2 regions of the Enterococcus hirae ATCC 9790 genome follow, and region 2 is predicted to be linked to the other one. Evidence: predicted binding sites of a transcription regulator. Region 2 holds the regulator's gene; the other holds the start of a gene.

Region 1 (8,203 bases), on a different replicon from region 2:
AGATTCAAAACTTCAAAATGTAGTAGATACAACGAAATCTTTTGCCAATTCCCCTTCAGATTACTTAAAAGAACGAGTTTCTCCCTATACGTCTGCTTATACTGAAGGGAATTTGGAAGGTTTAAATAAGACGTATGGTATTGGAGAAAGCGAAAATCAAGATATTCGTATGAATGAATCAGAGGAAGAAGAGAATAAAGAGCAACACGTACAACCGGTTGATCCTAATGAGTTTGAACAAGAGCTCGCTTCATTAAGAGGAGAAGAAGTATCAGAGTTTGAAAGACCGGTGAATGTGTATGACCAAGAAACTGATTCGGTTCAAAATTTTGATTCGAGTAATAAAAAAATAAATCATTCCCATTTAGATGAACGTGTCAACGATTTGGAACATTTGTCTTTAAGTAGTGTGGATCGTTCTGAGGTTGATTCAGAAAATTTGATGATGGAAAGAGAGGAAGAATTAAATGAAAATGATTCGTAGAGGAAGCTTAGGCTTCCTTTTTTGTGTATCATTGGCACGATTTTTTCGCTTACTGGTGTGTTTAGTACAAATGAAGTAAGTGAGGGGACAGGAGAAGAAGGAGTGTATACAGGTGTTTTTACAGAGGATTTACCTTCATTTCCAGAAATAAAGGGTACAGGGAATATTCCAGATGATGTGGCACAAATGGCTGTAGGATCGGCTGTAAAGTATCACCTATTGCCAAGTGTCATTATTAGCCAGTGGGCGTATGAGAGTGAGTGGGGACATTCGCCGTCTGCAAAGAATGATAATAATTTTTTTGGGATCACATGGTTTGAAGGCTGTCCGTTTCCTAAAGGCTCCGCTCGAGGGACAGGCGGTTCAGAAGGTGGAAATTATATGAAATTTCCGAATAAAAAATCAGCCTTTAGCTATTATGGATACATGGTGGCTTCACAATCGAATTTTAATGCATGTGTAGGGAATAAAAGTCCTAGTGAATGCTTATTGATACTAGGAAGAGGCGGGTATGCTTCAGCTGGTATTACAGAAAGTAGCCCTTATTTTACAGGCTGTATGTCAATCATTCAATCGAATAATCTGACACAATATGATGATTTTGCGATCCAAAAATGGAAAGATTTTGGGAGTAATATAGGTGGTTCAGTTGGTGGTGGCTGGGGCTGGCCGTTCCCTGAAGCTGGGCAAGGTTCTTTTACAGGCGGTCAATTATTTGGAAAAAATGCAGGCGGAGAATTTCGTGAGAACGGCTTTCATGATGGATTAGACTTTGGCTCTGTCGATCACCCGGGAAGTGAAATTCATGCGATACATGGTGGTACAGTGACGTATGTAGGTAATCCTAATATTGCTGGGCTAGGAGCGTGTGTCATTGTGATTAATGATAGTGGGTTAAATATGGTTTATCAGGAATTTGCGACTAGTACCAGCAATGCAAAAGTAAAAGTAGGCGATAAGGTGAAATTAGGAGACGTAATCGGTACACGTGATACGGAACATTTACATTTAGGGATTACGAAGAAAGACTGGTTACAAGCGCAATCAAGTGCATTTACTGATGATGGAACGTGGCTTGATCCACTTAAAGTGATTACAACTGGAAAATATTGATAGGTAAGGTGATTAGAATGAAAAAAATGATTATAGTCTTAGTTTTGCTTAGTATTGGTGGTTTGCTAGGCGCTCAGTATGGCACAGAAAAAAATAGAAAGATAGAAGAAGATTATCAGCAAAATATTTCCGAGGTCAGTAAAGAAAGAGATAAATATAAGTTAGCTTTGGATAGTATGGATCAAGAAGAAGAAAACAATAGCACCAATGAGAACGTGAATAAAGAAAGAGAAAATAATTTATCTGATTTTACAGATAAGTTGTTAAATTTTGATTCAATTGATGATCGGAATAAGGCAATTAGAGATTATTTGACGACTAATTGTATCAAAGAACAAGGAATTGATGTAGAGATCAATGCAGATTTTGATAGTACTGGCACAATTAATGGTATTTATCAAGATACAGCTGATTTGGAACATTATATCATTCTTGGAAAAGATAATAGTCGAGGTGCAGAACATGATGTTTTGATCGATGTTGTATTTGAAAATAACAAGATTGGGAATTTTAAAATCCAATATATGGAAATGAGATAAATGTTATTTCATATTGTAAAAAAACAACTGATATTCTATAATTTATATAGAAAGAAGGTTATAAAATGAAAAAGAATATTGTTCTTTTACTTAGCCTATTATTAGGGGTATTGGTTATTTCTGGTTGTTCTTCTAATAACAAAAGTGAAGAGACACAAAAAGTAATTGATAAAATTGTAGAAAAACAAAATAAGATAGCAAATTCAGATGATGATGATAAAGGAAAATATCACTATACAGAAGATGATTTTAGTTTTTTGATTTATTATGATAAAGATCAACAATTGTATTTAGTAGATTCTTGGATACCATTTGAGAATAAACCTAATGATATGCGACGTAAATGGGGTGTATCCTTAGATGAGGAAGAACCAAAACGATTCACGTATGATTCAGATTTTAATGATTATAAAAAATCTGGTGATTATGAAGTAGTTTATAAGTCAGGAAAATTTGCAGATTAAAGAAAGAGCCTTTAACAGCTATTTGTATAGTTGTTGAGGGTTCTTTTTTATTGTTCGTGAATAGTTTAAAAAATTTTGTCTGCAGTTAAAAAATATGACAAACGTTTGATTATAAAACCGAATGAAATTTCTCTCCTGGTGACATTAAAGTTCGTTTTTATAAAAAATCTGATTAACTCAACTTTCTGTCAGCGTTCTTTTTAGTATTACATAAAAATGTTTTTAATTACTTGTTTGATCGATGTTCAACCATATTTATACATATGTAAGTGTGTAAAAAAGAGAAATATGATAATTTATCTTTTATCTATTACTAGGAAGAAATAAACATTTGAAATGTTCCCCTTTACAAATGAGAACGTATGTTTGTATAATCAAGATGAAATGGGGGAGAATGTTATGCTTGATTACTCAAATGAACCAATAAATGATTACTACTTGATTGATATGAAGTCGTTTTATGCGAGTGTTGAGTGTGTAGAAAGAAATTTAAATCCATTAACAACTGCTTTGGTTGTTATGAGTCGGGCGGACAATACTGGCTCAGGTCTCACTCTGGCAGCTTCACCAACTGCCAAAAGCAAATATGGAATCACGAATATTAGCAGACCTCGTGATCTACCCTACCCGTTACCAAAGGAGCTTCACATTGTTCCGCCAAGAATGAATTTATATATTAAAAAAAATATGGAGGTAAACAGTATTTTTCGGCAATACGTTGCAGATGAAGATTTGTTGATTTATTCAATCGATGAGTCGATTCTGAAGGTGACAAAGTCGATGAACCTATTTACTACACAAGGAACTAGAAGTGAGAGACGAAAACAATTAGCAAGACAGATACAGTTACACGTTTACCGTCAAACTGGTTTGATTGCCACAGTCGGTATCGGTGACAATCCACTTTTAGCTAAACTAGCCTTAGACAATGAAGCAAAGCATAATAAAGGATTTATGGCAGAATGGACGTATCAAAATGTGCCAGAAAAAATTTGGTCTATTAAAGAAATGACAGATTTCTGGGGCATTGGATCACGAATGAAAAAAAGGCTTAATCATATGGGAATTATGAGTATTAAAGACTTAGCAATTTGGGATCCATACTCTATCAAGCGTCAATTAGGCATTATTGGACTACAGCTCTATTTTCATGCAAATGGGATTGATCGGACAGATATAGCTGTACCACCAGAACCAACGAAGGAGAAATCTTATGGGAACTCACAGGTGTTACCAAAGGATTACACCAGAAAAGAAGAAATAGAGATCGTGGTTAAGGAAATGGCAGAACAAGTTGCTGTACGCATTCGTCAACATAACTGTAAGACTGGTTGTGTTCATTTATATATTGGTACGTCGATCCTAGAAAATAAGTCAGGATTTTCCCACCAAATGAAAATTCCTATAACGGATAATACAAAAGAGCTTCAGTACTACTGTTTGTATCTTTTTGATAAGTACTATGAAGGACAAGAGGTTCGACACGTCGGTGTGACATACAGTAAATTAGTTTATACGGATTCCCTTCAGTTAAATTTATTTAGTGATCCTCAAAAGCAGATTGATGAGGAAAATTTAGACAAGATTATTGATCTCATACGTCGAAAATATGGTTTTACGTCAATAGTTCATGCTTCTTCGCTTTTAGAAGGTGCAAGGAGTATAACCAGAAGTACATTGGTTGGTGGGCACGCAGGGGGCAACGGAGGTCTTAATAATGATTGAATATAATGATCGAGGACGTTTAAAATGGGCTGGGTTTTATCTTTCAGATCACACTGAAAAGATCGATGCAGATGTCGAACAACGGGCAAACCAAAATCTAGCTAAAGAACAAATGACGACTGAAGAAATTACGGCTATATTGAACGTTGCAGTTCTTAAAAGAAAAACTGTTTGTATCCAGAAAGAAGAACGTGATTCTGAAGGTTATTATCCAGATGATATTATTGGTAAAATTAATGGATATGACGAATTAGGAATATTTGTCGGAGATTATAAAGTTCACTATGATGAAGTACGCCATATTGAGATTCAAGAGTTAGATAAATGGAGTCAGCTATGAATATAATTCAGCAATACGAATGCGGATATATTACTTATGAAGAGTTGTTAGAGGATATTTGGGGTTACGGACAGCAATTGATTAACGAGGTTGGTGTTGATTGCTTCAGTTTCTATGTTGCTGCGGCTTCTGGTTATCATACCTATTCGTATTATATTAATAGTTATGTATTTAATTATTCCGAAAAGAGAATATGAAAATTATTCTTTTTGTATAGTGATTAAGCCTTGCTACAATGCTGTTCAAATATAATTACACATTTACACAAGTACACAATTGTAAATGTGTAAATATGATAAAAGATAAATATGATAATTTATCTTTTATCATATTTATCTTTTTTATAAATTTGAGAGAGTTTTAAAAGCTCTTTTTTTATCAGCGTCTAAAGAAGTTTCTACATAGTGATCGATCATTGATTCAATCATTTCGTAAGAAAATTTATTGTCAGTGAGCTTCATTAAAATATCAATTTGATCTTTTGTTTGCCTAGATACTTTAATATTAGCGTCTTGATTTTTTACAACAGGATTTTTAGCTTTTCTCGTTTGTTTTTTTACAGCTTGTACACTATCAGCAGATTGATTTGGTGTAATTTTCGTATTTTTAATTAAACCAGTAGGTCTTTTTTTATTAGTATCAGTCATATCTTATTTTTCTCCTTCAAAATAATTTATACGATCTAATAATTCGTCTGAAACAATATTATATAAATCTATTACTTTTTTATCATGTCGATCATATTCAGTAATTCCAGTATTGTCAAAACGTTTTAGACGTGCCATATTTGGTATCTTTGTATTGAAGATATTTTCTTCTCCAAAAACTTGAGTAGCATTTTCTAATACAAAGTTATCAAGGCTTGCATTTCCGTCCATGAGAACTGGTAAAACTCCGACTATTTCAAAGTTTCCGTTATACTCGTTTGCTAGTTTTTGTAGATCATTTAAATACTCAATTGCACCGTCTAGTGATAACTCTTGTGTTTGCAATACAATTAAAACGTAATCTGAAGCTAATACAGCACTATCTGTTATATATGATTTTGTAGGTGGAACGTCTATGAAAATATAATCATATTTTGCTTTTAGTGGTGTAAGAAGTTGTTTAAAATGATTAATTTTAGTAGTAGTGATCTTATTAAAACTAGGATCAGTTTCTTCTACTAGTCCATAAGTTAAATCTAAGAATGTACTATAATTAGCAAAATCAATATAACTAGGTAACAAAGAAAGGTTAGGCATAATCTCTGTTTCTATATCAGATATGTCACCTTCTTTGATTGCTGTCATTAAAGTTTTATCAAAGCTAAAAACTTCGTCACTATGAAGCTTTTTAGTTCTTAATAGAACAGTTGTAGCATTTGCTTGAGGGTCTAAATCTACGACTAAAGTTTTGTATCCTTTTTTAGCTAGTTCGTAAGCATTTAAAATATTGTTTTTTGTTTTCCCTACGCCACCTTTGTAGTTACCTACTGTAAGTGTAATTGCCATTAGTAGTTACCTCCTAAAAATTTATCTATAGCTATATTATCATATTATCATATTTAAATAAATAGCTATAGATAAATATGATAATAGATAAATATGATAATTTATCTATTATCATTATCTATAACGGTTGTTAAACATTGATACATTAACATTTTGTAGCTTAAATAAAAAAAGATAAATATGATAATAGATAAATAGATAAAAAGATAAATATGATAATAGATAAATAGATAAAAAGATAAATATGATAATATGATAATCGTAAAAAAAAGAGGTTGCGCAGAAAATTTTTTTACGTTATGATTTTTTTGTAAAATTAAATAAAAAAACTGCCCACGAACTGCAATTCGTGACCAGCCAAAAACGAGTTGAAAAACTCGAAACATATACGTTGGCTCTATTATAGCATATTTATTGCTATAATGGTAGTTTTTTAAGACAAGAGAGGACAAACTCTTGCTAGTTTTTACTAGAAATAAAGGGACAGGTCATATGCCAGCCGATTCTATAAAATGGCGTTGCGGACATAAGCAAAGGTTACTCTCATGACTTTGTGTCCTAAGGGTGGTGGCGACCGTTAACGGCTAGGGTGGCAAACAGGATTCCGAAAGAATCGGTAATTGTCATTCAATGCTGCGATTGGGCTGTTTGATCGTAGGGAATGACAATGTGTGAAAGCACCAACTCATGAGAGATGTTACTAGTGGCTCCAGGGCGTCGGCATGACGTTAGACTTTTAGCAGGTTGTACTCTGATCGATGTTTCATATTTTTTGAAATGTCCTTCTTAGGGTACAACTATGCCCAACACCAAAACGCACAACAATCAGTTAGAATTACCGGGTGCAGAATTGCAACTGTTTTTCTAATTTTTTTAGTTAATTGAGGAACTAACGGGGGATTCAATAATAGTTTAAGACTATTTATGCAACAAGTAGTAGAATCACTAGTGTTAAGCCTTTGGCTTTTTTACTTTTCGGAACAAATGATAATGGAGGGTTTAGTTTGAATGATAATTTACAGTTAATGATGGATCAAATTGATCGAGTTATTTCAATGTATCAATGGACTGTGGGTATATTTATATCGATAATATTGGGATCACTTGGTTTATTTGGTCTTATACAGTTTAAGTTAAAAAAATCTCAAGAGGAAAATATAAAAAAAGAAATTTTTACTCGTTTTAATGAAGTTACAGCTGAGTCATTAGAACCTTTGATATTAGCTTCTATTGATCAGATATATTGGTCAAGTACAACAGAATATCAAAGAAATGCCGATCTTTTTTTTAGATATCTTGAATTAAGTAAAAAATATAATTTTTCTGAGGATGTAAAAAAATATATATATTGGTTTAAGTTTTCCGTTCCTAGAGCTTTTTTTGTTACATTTGAGAGAATCTTTGACTTACCTTTGTCAGATGGGTATGGGGCGAGTAATGAGGCTAATGAACTTAGTAATTTGTTTAAGGAAAATGGCGAATTTACCAAATTACCTGACCCGGAAGAAGTTTCTATTTTGGTAAAAGAGATTAGCCGTCTTAGAGAAGAAGCTAATCTGGATAATTATGGTGATTTTGAGAGAGTATTAAAAGATTATAGAGTGTTTTATGATGATGTTAATAATTTAAATTTGGATATATTATAACAATTTGATTTTTTCTTAGTATAGTTTTTTCACAAACTTTTAAAGGTGAAAAACGAGTGATTTGGTTGTATTTTTAACTATACCAATTTCAATTCACAAAGTTAAGTTATAAATCGTTTGGTAATACTGATACTTGGTATATTCGAGATTATGTAAACTAACTAAATAAATAACATTTCTATATGTTCTGTAATTACTTGTAATTACGAAGTTTTTTTGCTACAATGTACTTACTAAGTAATTACTAGATATTGGAAATGAGGAATATATATGATTACAAAAACAAGAAAACAAGGTAATTCTATTATGTTGACAGTTCCTAAAGACTTTAATGTTCCGAATGGAGTAGAAGTTGAGGCAAAACTTGTAGAAAATGGCATTCTTTATGAATTTGTTGAA
Region 2 (8,203 bases):
GTGATACGAGGAAGACAGCAAATTCAGTCGTGTTGGCCCAAGACTGTGATGTTTTGGTTCATGAAAGTACGTTTAACAAAAATGAAGCCAAGCTGGCAAAGAACTACTTCCATTCGACGACTTATCAAGCGGCTGAAGTAGCTAAAGAAGCAGCAGCGAAAAGTTTGTTATTAACCCATATCAGTGCGCGCTATTTAGGAAAAGCTGCGCAAGAGCTAGAAGAAGAGGCACGTGAGGTCTTTGCAAATACAAGGATCATGAAAGATTTTGATACTGTCGATATTCCATTTCGTGAGGAGGAAAAGAATGAATTTAGAAAATAAAGTTGTCTTAGTTACCGGTAGTTCTGGTGGATTGGGCGCTCAAATCTGTTATGAAGCTGCAAAAAAAGGTGCTATCGTCATTGCTTGTGCTCGACGCAGCCAATTGATTGATGAGGTTAAAGCAGAATGTCAGAGATTAAGCGGAAAGGAAGCCTATGCTTTTCCAGTAGATGTGAGTGATCCTGACAGCGTCGATCGGCTCTATGAACAAGTGATGCAAACAGTCGGACGTGTAGATGTGTTAGTCAATAATGCCGGCTTTGGCATTTTTGAAGATTTTTTAACTTTCGATTTAGGAAAAGCTTACGATATGTTTGAAGTAAATGTACTAGGTATGATGGTCTTAACCCAAAAATTTGCGATTGATATGGCTGAAAGAAGGCAAGGACATATCATCAATATCGCTTCAATGGCTGGGAAAATGGCGACGGCGAAATCAACGATCTATTCAGCAACAAAATTTGCTGTCTTAGGCTTTTCTAATGCCTTACGATTAGAATTAAGACCACTTGGAGTGGCAGTCACTACGGTGAATCCAGGACCGGTTGCTACTGAATTTTTTGATAAAGCTGATCCTACCGGCAGTTATTTAGAAAAAGTTAGTCAACTTGTTTTAGAACCGGAGAAACTAGCAAAAACAATTGTACGAACAATGGAACATCCAAAGCGTGAAGTGAATCGTCCTGTCCTTCTTGAAATAGCGGCTAAATTTTACACTCTCTTTCCGACTATTGGCGACTACCTCGCAAGTGGGATTTTTAATAAAAAGTAGGTGAAAGAGTATGAAAAAACAAAGTAGTGTGATTATTGGATTTTTGCTTGTCTTGATTATTGTCGTATTTGCTGTATTAAACAACAGAAATGTTCCTGTTAACTTTGGGATTGCTTCATTTTCTGCACCATTGATTTTAGTTATCATTGGTTCGGCGATTATTGGTGCATTGATTGTTTTTGTTACTGCATCAACCACTTTATGGCAACAGAAAAAACAAATCAAACAATTAAAGCAGGAACTATCAGATTATCAAGAGAATCTTGATAAGAAAATTGCTGAAGCAAAGGAAGAACAACAACGAACATTCCGAAATGAACGAGCAGAATTAGAAGCTGCTTATCAGGCAGAATTACAAGCAACGAAAAAACAACTACAACAAGCACAGTCGTCAACATCTGATACGCAGAAAATTTCAGCAAAGCAAAGCTATAATTATTTTGACTAAAGTTTCATGAACGAGACCAAAATAAAAGATGGCAGGAACCATTGTCATATTTGGCTGAGAAGTTAAAGGCTGAGTTTCGGGTTTGTCAAATGGTCTTCAAAAAGTGAGTAACGACTTTTTGAAGACCATTTTAATGTGTTTGTGGCTATCTTTCTTCTTTTTTTAAACTTTTCGTTTGCTATAATAACTAGGTTAGGGGTGAGCAAGTGAGACAAGCAATTTATGATTGGCAATTAAGTGAATCAGAACCGACTGAAATGTTTCTTCAAAGTATAAAGCAAGAGAATCTATCGCCTTTTATTGGCAAATTACTTTGGCAACGAGGCTATCGTGATGTAGAGAAAGTAAAAGAATTTTTGAATCCCAAACATCAAGAATTGCATGATCCTTACTTAATGCATGACATGGATAAAGCCATCAGTCGAATCCAAGAAGCGGTGATCAATGGTGAAAAAATAGTCGTTTATGGTGACTACGATGCAGATGGGATTACAAGTACGACAGTGATGAAAGAAACATTGGAGCTACTCGGCGCCAATGTCGAAACATTTTTACCCAATCGTTTTATCCATGGCTATGGACCAAACAAAGCCGTTTATCAAGAAAAAATTGATGCAGGTGCGCAATTGATCATTACAGTGGACAATGGTGTGGCTGGTCACGATGCCGTAGCTTATGCGCAACAAGCAGGTGTTGATGTAATCATCACAGATCACCATGAAATGCCCAGTGAATTACCTGAAGCCTACGCTATCGTGCATCCACGACATCCACAAGGGAATTATCCGTTTCCTGATCTAGCAGGTGTCGGAGTAGCTTTTAAAGTGGCAACAGCATTATTAGAAGAACCTCCTGCTGAATTTTTAGATTTAGTGGCGATTGGAACGATTGCAGACTTGGTATCAATGACAGGCGAAAATCGCACACTTGTTGCTTTAGGGTTAGATACGATCAAAGAAACCGAACGGATCGGTTTACAAGCTTTATTTAATGAAAGTGGCGTCTCTATGAAAGAAGCAGATGAAACGACCATCGGCTTTTCAATTGCCCCTCGGCTCAACGCGATTGGCCGAATGGGTGATCCTAATCCAGCTGTCGAGATGCTAGCTACCTTTGATGAGGAAGCGGCACTCACGTATGCCAAAAAACTCAACACGATCAATGAAGAAAGAAAAGCAGTCGTTGAAAAAATTACCCAAGAAGCATTGGAAATGATTGATGAAACGAATCAGATCCACCTTCTTGCCCATCCTGGGTGGCATGAGGGAGTGTTGGGGATCGTAGCTGGTAAGCTGATGAATGCCACTGGTAAACCGACGATCGTCTTAACGATCAAAGAAGATGGTACAGCGAAAGGATCTGGCCGAAGTGTCGAAGCCCTGAATCTATATGAAATGTTAGATGCGATGCGTGACTTATTTACTTTCTTTGGAGGACACCATGCTGCTGTAGGGTTAACGATGCCTAGTGATAATCTTCAAGAATTACAAAAACGAATGAATCAGTATGTTTCCGAACAAAAAATTGATTTGACAAAAGGCGCAGCTTTACCGATCGACGAAGTCCTTACACCCAAAGATGTAACCATTGAATTGCTTAATGAATTAAAGTTACTTGCACCATATGGTACAGACAATGCGGTACCTCACTTTCTGTTTCGCCAAATCTTGGCTGAAAATGTGAAAAGAATTGGTACGAGTCAGCAACATTTGAAGTTAACATTGATGGAAGAAGCTAGTCCGTTAGATGCGGTAGCATTTGGTTTTGGCGACCAAGAAGCTGAGCTGTTAAATAATCCAGTGGATATCGTTGGGAAATTAGCTATCAATGAATGGAACGGTCGGAAAAAACCGCAATTGCTGGTATCAGACTTTGTTGTTGATGGATTTCAAATTTTTGATTGGCGTTCAAAGAGATACCGTCAGTTAACGAAAGTTGATCCACAAACATTGTATCTTGCGTTTGATCGCTCTTCTTTAAAAGAAATCTCTGGACTGGCTACAGACAATGTCCACGTGTTCGAAAGTGGGGAACATATCAAGCAGTTGATCCACGATAATTCATATCATTCCTTGCTGGTAGTTGATTGTCCAAATGATTTAGAAATATTAAAAGAAATCCTTGCCTTTGGTTCTTTCGATCGAATGTACTTATTAGGGATTTCTTATGAAGAAGCTTATTTGAATGGAGTTGGTTCAAGAGAACAATATGCCAAATTGTTCAAACTGATCCATACACAAGAAAAAATAGATATTCGCTATAAATTAGGCTCAATTGCTCAATATCTAAAAATACCACAAAAATTATTAATTTTTATGATTCAGGTGTTTTTTGAATTGAAATTTGTTACAATAGAAGATGGCGTTTTGCAAAAGATCGCTAATCCCAAAAGTCATCCGTTGACTGATAGCGTGCGTTATCAGCAACGAATAAAAAAAATCAAAGTAGAGGAATTCTTATTGTTAAGTGATATTCCCTCTATTAAAAAAAGGTTAACAACCTAGGAGGAGACAAATAGTGGATTTAAAAAATATATTGCAAGTATTCCTGATTATCCAGCAAAAGGAATTATTTTTCGTGACATCTCGCCCCTTATGGCTGATGGAGATGCCTACAGAGAAGCAACGAAACAGATCGTAGATTATGCGAAAGAAAAAAGAATCGATATGGTTGTAGGACCAGAAGCGCGAGGATTCATCGTTGGCTGTCCTGTAGCTTACGAATTAGGAGTTGGATTTGCACCTGTACGTAAAAAAGGGAAGTTGCCTCGTGAAACGATCGAAGTAACTTACGGACTGGAATACGGTACAGATACATTGACACTCCATAAAGACGCGATCCAACCTGGACAAAGAGTCTTGATTTGTGATGACTTATTGGCTACAGGGGGAACGATCAAAGCAACGATCGAATTAGTAGAAAAATTGGGCGGTGTCGTTGTTGGCTGTGCTTTCTTGATCGAACTAATGGACTTAGATGGTCGTGAAAAAATCGAAGGATATGATATGATCACCTTGATGGAATATTAAACGATTTTTTGCTTAATAAACATTAAAAATAAATGTAAAAAGAAGTGGGACGTTAATCAGATTTTTTCTGACTAATTGTCCCACTCTCTTTTTTGTCAAGCAATCCCAAGTACGCTTGCTCACTATTTTTAGTTTGTGCAGGTGTATTTGTAAAAGTAGTCAATTGTTTTTTGATGGGGGGGAACAATCGACTACTTTTTTGTGCATGAGCCGTTTTCTGACTCTTACATATGTGTTTTTTTATTTCGTTATTCAGGATTCTTTATGGGTCAAGATCAAGAGTGTCTCGATCGATAATAGGAGTCTGGATAAAAAGTGTCATCATGAATCCGACGCCGTTCAGACTGACGGTATTTCTTTTCATCCCACAACATAAACCATAAAGAAAACAACGGAACAAAGATCAACAATGCTGTACGCATACCAAAATTACCAATAATAATGCCTAAAAATAATACCATTAATACTAAGCCAAGACGTCTCATTGATTTCATGATTTCTCACCTCATTATTTTATGCGAACAAAAGTTCGTATAATTAGTATACGAACTTTTGTTCGTTTTGTAAAGAGGGAAGAACAAAAAAGATCGAAATCTATGTGTGTAATACTCAGAATTTTTTTAAACCAGCACAGGTCATTTGCTTATTTACCGTATTCAAAGCAGTTAGCTGTATTTGATCTAAATCATGCCGCAGATCATGGTAGGTAAATGACGATTGTAGTGGTACCAAATGAAAAAAATCGAAATGGAAATACGACAAAGATCGACAAAAAAGTAGGAGATCGGTGCATTTTATTTAAGGAGTGAGGAAAGCACAAGAGAAAAAACTCAGGCCGTTTATGGACACTTAATCATCGTTTATCCATCTTAATGCCCATTAAAGAACCCGAGACACTTTGCCCCGGGTTTTTCAGTCTTTATTGATAGATATAGCAGTTACTGCAAATAAATGAGTATGCGAGTAAGACCTTCACTTAAGTCTAGTCAAAAAAATCGTCTTTAATAGATATGACTGCGGTAGAGCCCAACGACTCGACCTAAAATAGAGACTTGATCTAAAATGATCGGTTCAAGAAGATCGTTTTCCGGTTGTAAACGAAAATGATTTTTTTCTTTATAGAATCGTTTACAAGTCGCTTCATCTTCGGCGGTCATTGCAATCACGATATCCCCGTTTTGGGCAGTTTCTTGTTTACGGACAATTACATTATCTCCGTCTAAAATTCCTGCATTGATCATACTTTCTCCGCGGATCGTCAACATGAACAAGCTTCCATCTTCAGAAGAAAGGTTAGGAGGGATCGGAAAGAAATCGGACGCATCTTCAACTGCTAAAATCGGTTCACCTGCAGTGACCACACCAAGCACTGGAATCGTGGAAGGTTTTACCCCTATTTTGGCTAATCCTTGTTTTGTTAATTCGATTGCACGTGGTTTCGTAGGGTCACGTTGAATAAATCCTTTTTTTTCCAATCGTGCAAGATGACCGTGAACTGTGGAGGTAGAAGAAAGCTGAACCGCTTCTCCGATCTCCCGAACAGTTGGTGGGTAGCCTTTTTGGGAAACTTGCTCGTGGATATATCGTAAGACTTCGATTTGTCTGGTTTCGGTTTGTCGGGCCACAGAGTACACCTTCTTTCAATTAATAATTAAATAGTACCACATAAAACTACTTCTTTCAAACAAATGTTCGTATTTAAAATATTTTATACTAGTTGTTTTTTTCGTGATTTTTATATAATATGAAGTAGAGTAAAAAGGAGGACTTGCTATGTTATCACCGGAAAAAATTACCCGCATCAACGAACTGGCCCAAAAAAAGAAAACAGAAGGCTTAACAGCTGACGAAGAAAAAGAACAATTGGCGTTAAGAGAAGAGTATCTGTCTGCTTTTCGTTCTGGGATGCGACACCATATCGAAGGGATGAAAATCGTTGATCCAGAAGGTAACGATGTCACTCCAGAAAAATTGAAAGAAATCCAACGTGAAAAAGGCTTACATCGTCGAGGAAATAAGTTTCAGTAATAATTACTAAAAAACATTGCTTTTTCTAGACGTATCTAATAAAATTAGTAAGTAAGAAATAAAGGTAAAAAAACCTAAATTAATAGGAGGGGTTATTTTGTTCGACAAAATCGACCAACTTGGCGTTAACACGATCCGTACATTAAGTATTGAAGCAGTTCAAAAGGCAAATTCTGGACACCCAGGGTTACCAATGGGGGCAGCCCCAATGGCATATGCACTCTGGACGAAACATTTGAAAGTGAACCCAACGACTTCAAAAAATTGGGTTGACCGTGACCGTTTTGTCTTATCCGCAGGACATGGTTCGGCAATGTTATACAGCTTACTACATTTATCAGGTTATCAAGTCACAATCGATGACTTAAAACAATTCCGTCAATGGGATTCAAAAACACCTGGACATCCAGAGGTCAATCATACTGACGGAGTAGAAGCAACAACTGGACCGTTAGGACAAGGAATCGCTATGGCTGTAGGTATGGCAATGGCAGAAGCTCACTTGGCAGCAACATATAACAGAGAAAACTTCAAAGTGGTAGATCACTATACTTATTCTCTTTGTGGCGACGGCGACTTGATGGAAGGCGTTTCGCAAGAAGCAAGTTCAATGGCTGCTCACATGAAATTAGGTAAATTGATCGTATTGTATGATTCAAATGATATTTCATTAGATGGTCCTACTTCAAAAGCTTTCACTGAAAATGTAGGAGCTCGTTATGAAGCTTATGGCTGGCAACATATTTTGGTTAAAGATGGGAATGATTTGGAAGCCATCAATCAAGCGATCGAAGAAGCAAAAGCTGAAACTGAAAAACCAACATTGATCGAAGTCAAAACAGTGATCGGCTACGGAGCTCCTAAAGAAGGAACTTCTGCTGTCCATGGGGCACCAATTGGCGATGATGGAATTAAAATGGCTAAAGGAGTGTATGGTTGGGAGTATCCTGATTTCACAGTTCCAGAAGAAGTAGCTGAAAGATTCCACCAAACAATGGTTGAAGAAGGGCAAAAAGCTGAAAATGAATGGAAAGAAATGTTTGAAAACTATAAACATGCTTATCCAGAATTAGCTCAACAATTTGAAGATGCGTTTGCTGGAAAACTTCCAGCTGACTGGGATGCTGAATTACCTTCTTATGAAGTAGGCGAAAGTCAAGCTAGCCGGGTTTCAAGCAAAGAAGTGATTCAAGAGTTATCAAAAGCAATCCCAAGTTTCTGGGGCGGATCAGCGGACTTATCAGGTTCGAATAATACGATGGTCACTGCGGACAAAGACTTTACTCCAGAACATTATGAAGGTCGTAATATTTGGTTTGGCGTTCGTGAGTTTGCGATGGCAGCTGCGATGAACGGTATCCAGCTTCATGGCGGAACTCGTATCTATGGCGGTACATTCTTTGTTTTCGTTGATTACTTACGTCCAGCAGTCCGTTTAGCAGCTATTCAAAATACACCGGTCATCTACGTGTTGACACATGATTCAGTGGCGGTTGGTGAAGATGGACCAACACATGAGCCAATCGAACAATTAGCGTCTGTAAGATGTATGCCAGGTGTTCACGTGATTCGTCCAGCCGATGGGAATGAAACACGCGCTGCT

The links. The regulator LexA, encoded in region 2, represses DNA repair genes until DNA is damaged. The targets are predictions, from matches to a motif close to CNAACANNTGTTNG.
Region 1: EHR_RS13450 (Y-family DNA polymerase) is a predicted target of LexA. The motif match lies at 2,956-2,969, and genes of this name have one in related genera.

What each region holds. Positions count from the first base shown of each region.
Region 1 is NC_015845.1:10,091-18,293, forward strand. It holds gene EHR_RS13430 (hypothetical protein) at 1-484, shown strand, start outside; gene EHR_RS13435 (glucosaminidase domain-containing protein) at 542-1,597, shown strand; gene EHR_RS13440 (EF0163 family protein) at 1,615-2,136, shown strand; gene EHR_RS13445 (hypothetical protein) at 2,202-2,600, shown strand; gene EHR_RS13450 (Y-family DNA polymerase) at 3,000-4,325, shown strand; gene EHR_RS13455 (hypothetical protein) at 4,318-4,665, shown strand; gene EHR_RS14590 (hypothetical protein) at 4,662-4,862, shown strand; gene EHR_RS13465 (hypothetical protein) at 5,007-5,312, opposite strand; gene EHR_RS13470 (ParA family protein) at 5,316-6,158, opposite strand; gene EHR_RS13475 (hypothetical protein) at 7,163-7,804, shown strand; gene EHR_RS13480 (AbrB/MazE/SpoVT family DNA-binding domain-containing protein) at 8,075-8,203, shown strand, end outside.
Region 2 is NC_018081.1:2,399,662-2,407,864, reverse strand. It holds gene rnz (ribonuclease Z) at 1-323, shown strand, start outside; gene EHR_RS11445 (SDR family NAD(P)-dependent oxidoreductase) at 307-1,095, shown strand; gene EHR_RS11440 (LapA family protein) at 1,106-1,543, shown strand; gene recJ (single-stranded-DNA-specific exonuclease RecJ) at 1,750-4,047, shown strand; gene EHR_RS11430 (adenine phosphoribosyltransferase) at 4,078-4,572, shown strand; gene EHR_RS11425 (hypothetical protein) at 4,848-5,066, opposite strand; gene lexA (transcriptional repressor LexA) at 5,574-6,197, opposite strand; gene EHR_RS11415 (DUF896 family protein) at 6,346-6,600, shown strand; gene tkt (transketolase) at 6,698-8,203, shown strand, end outside.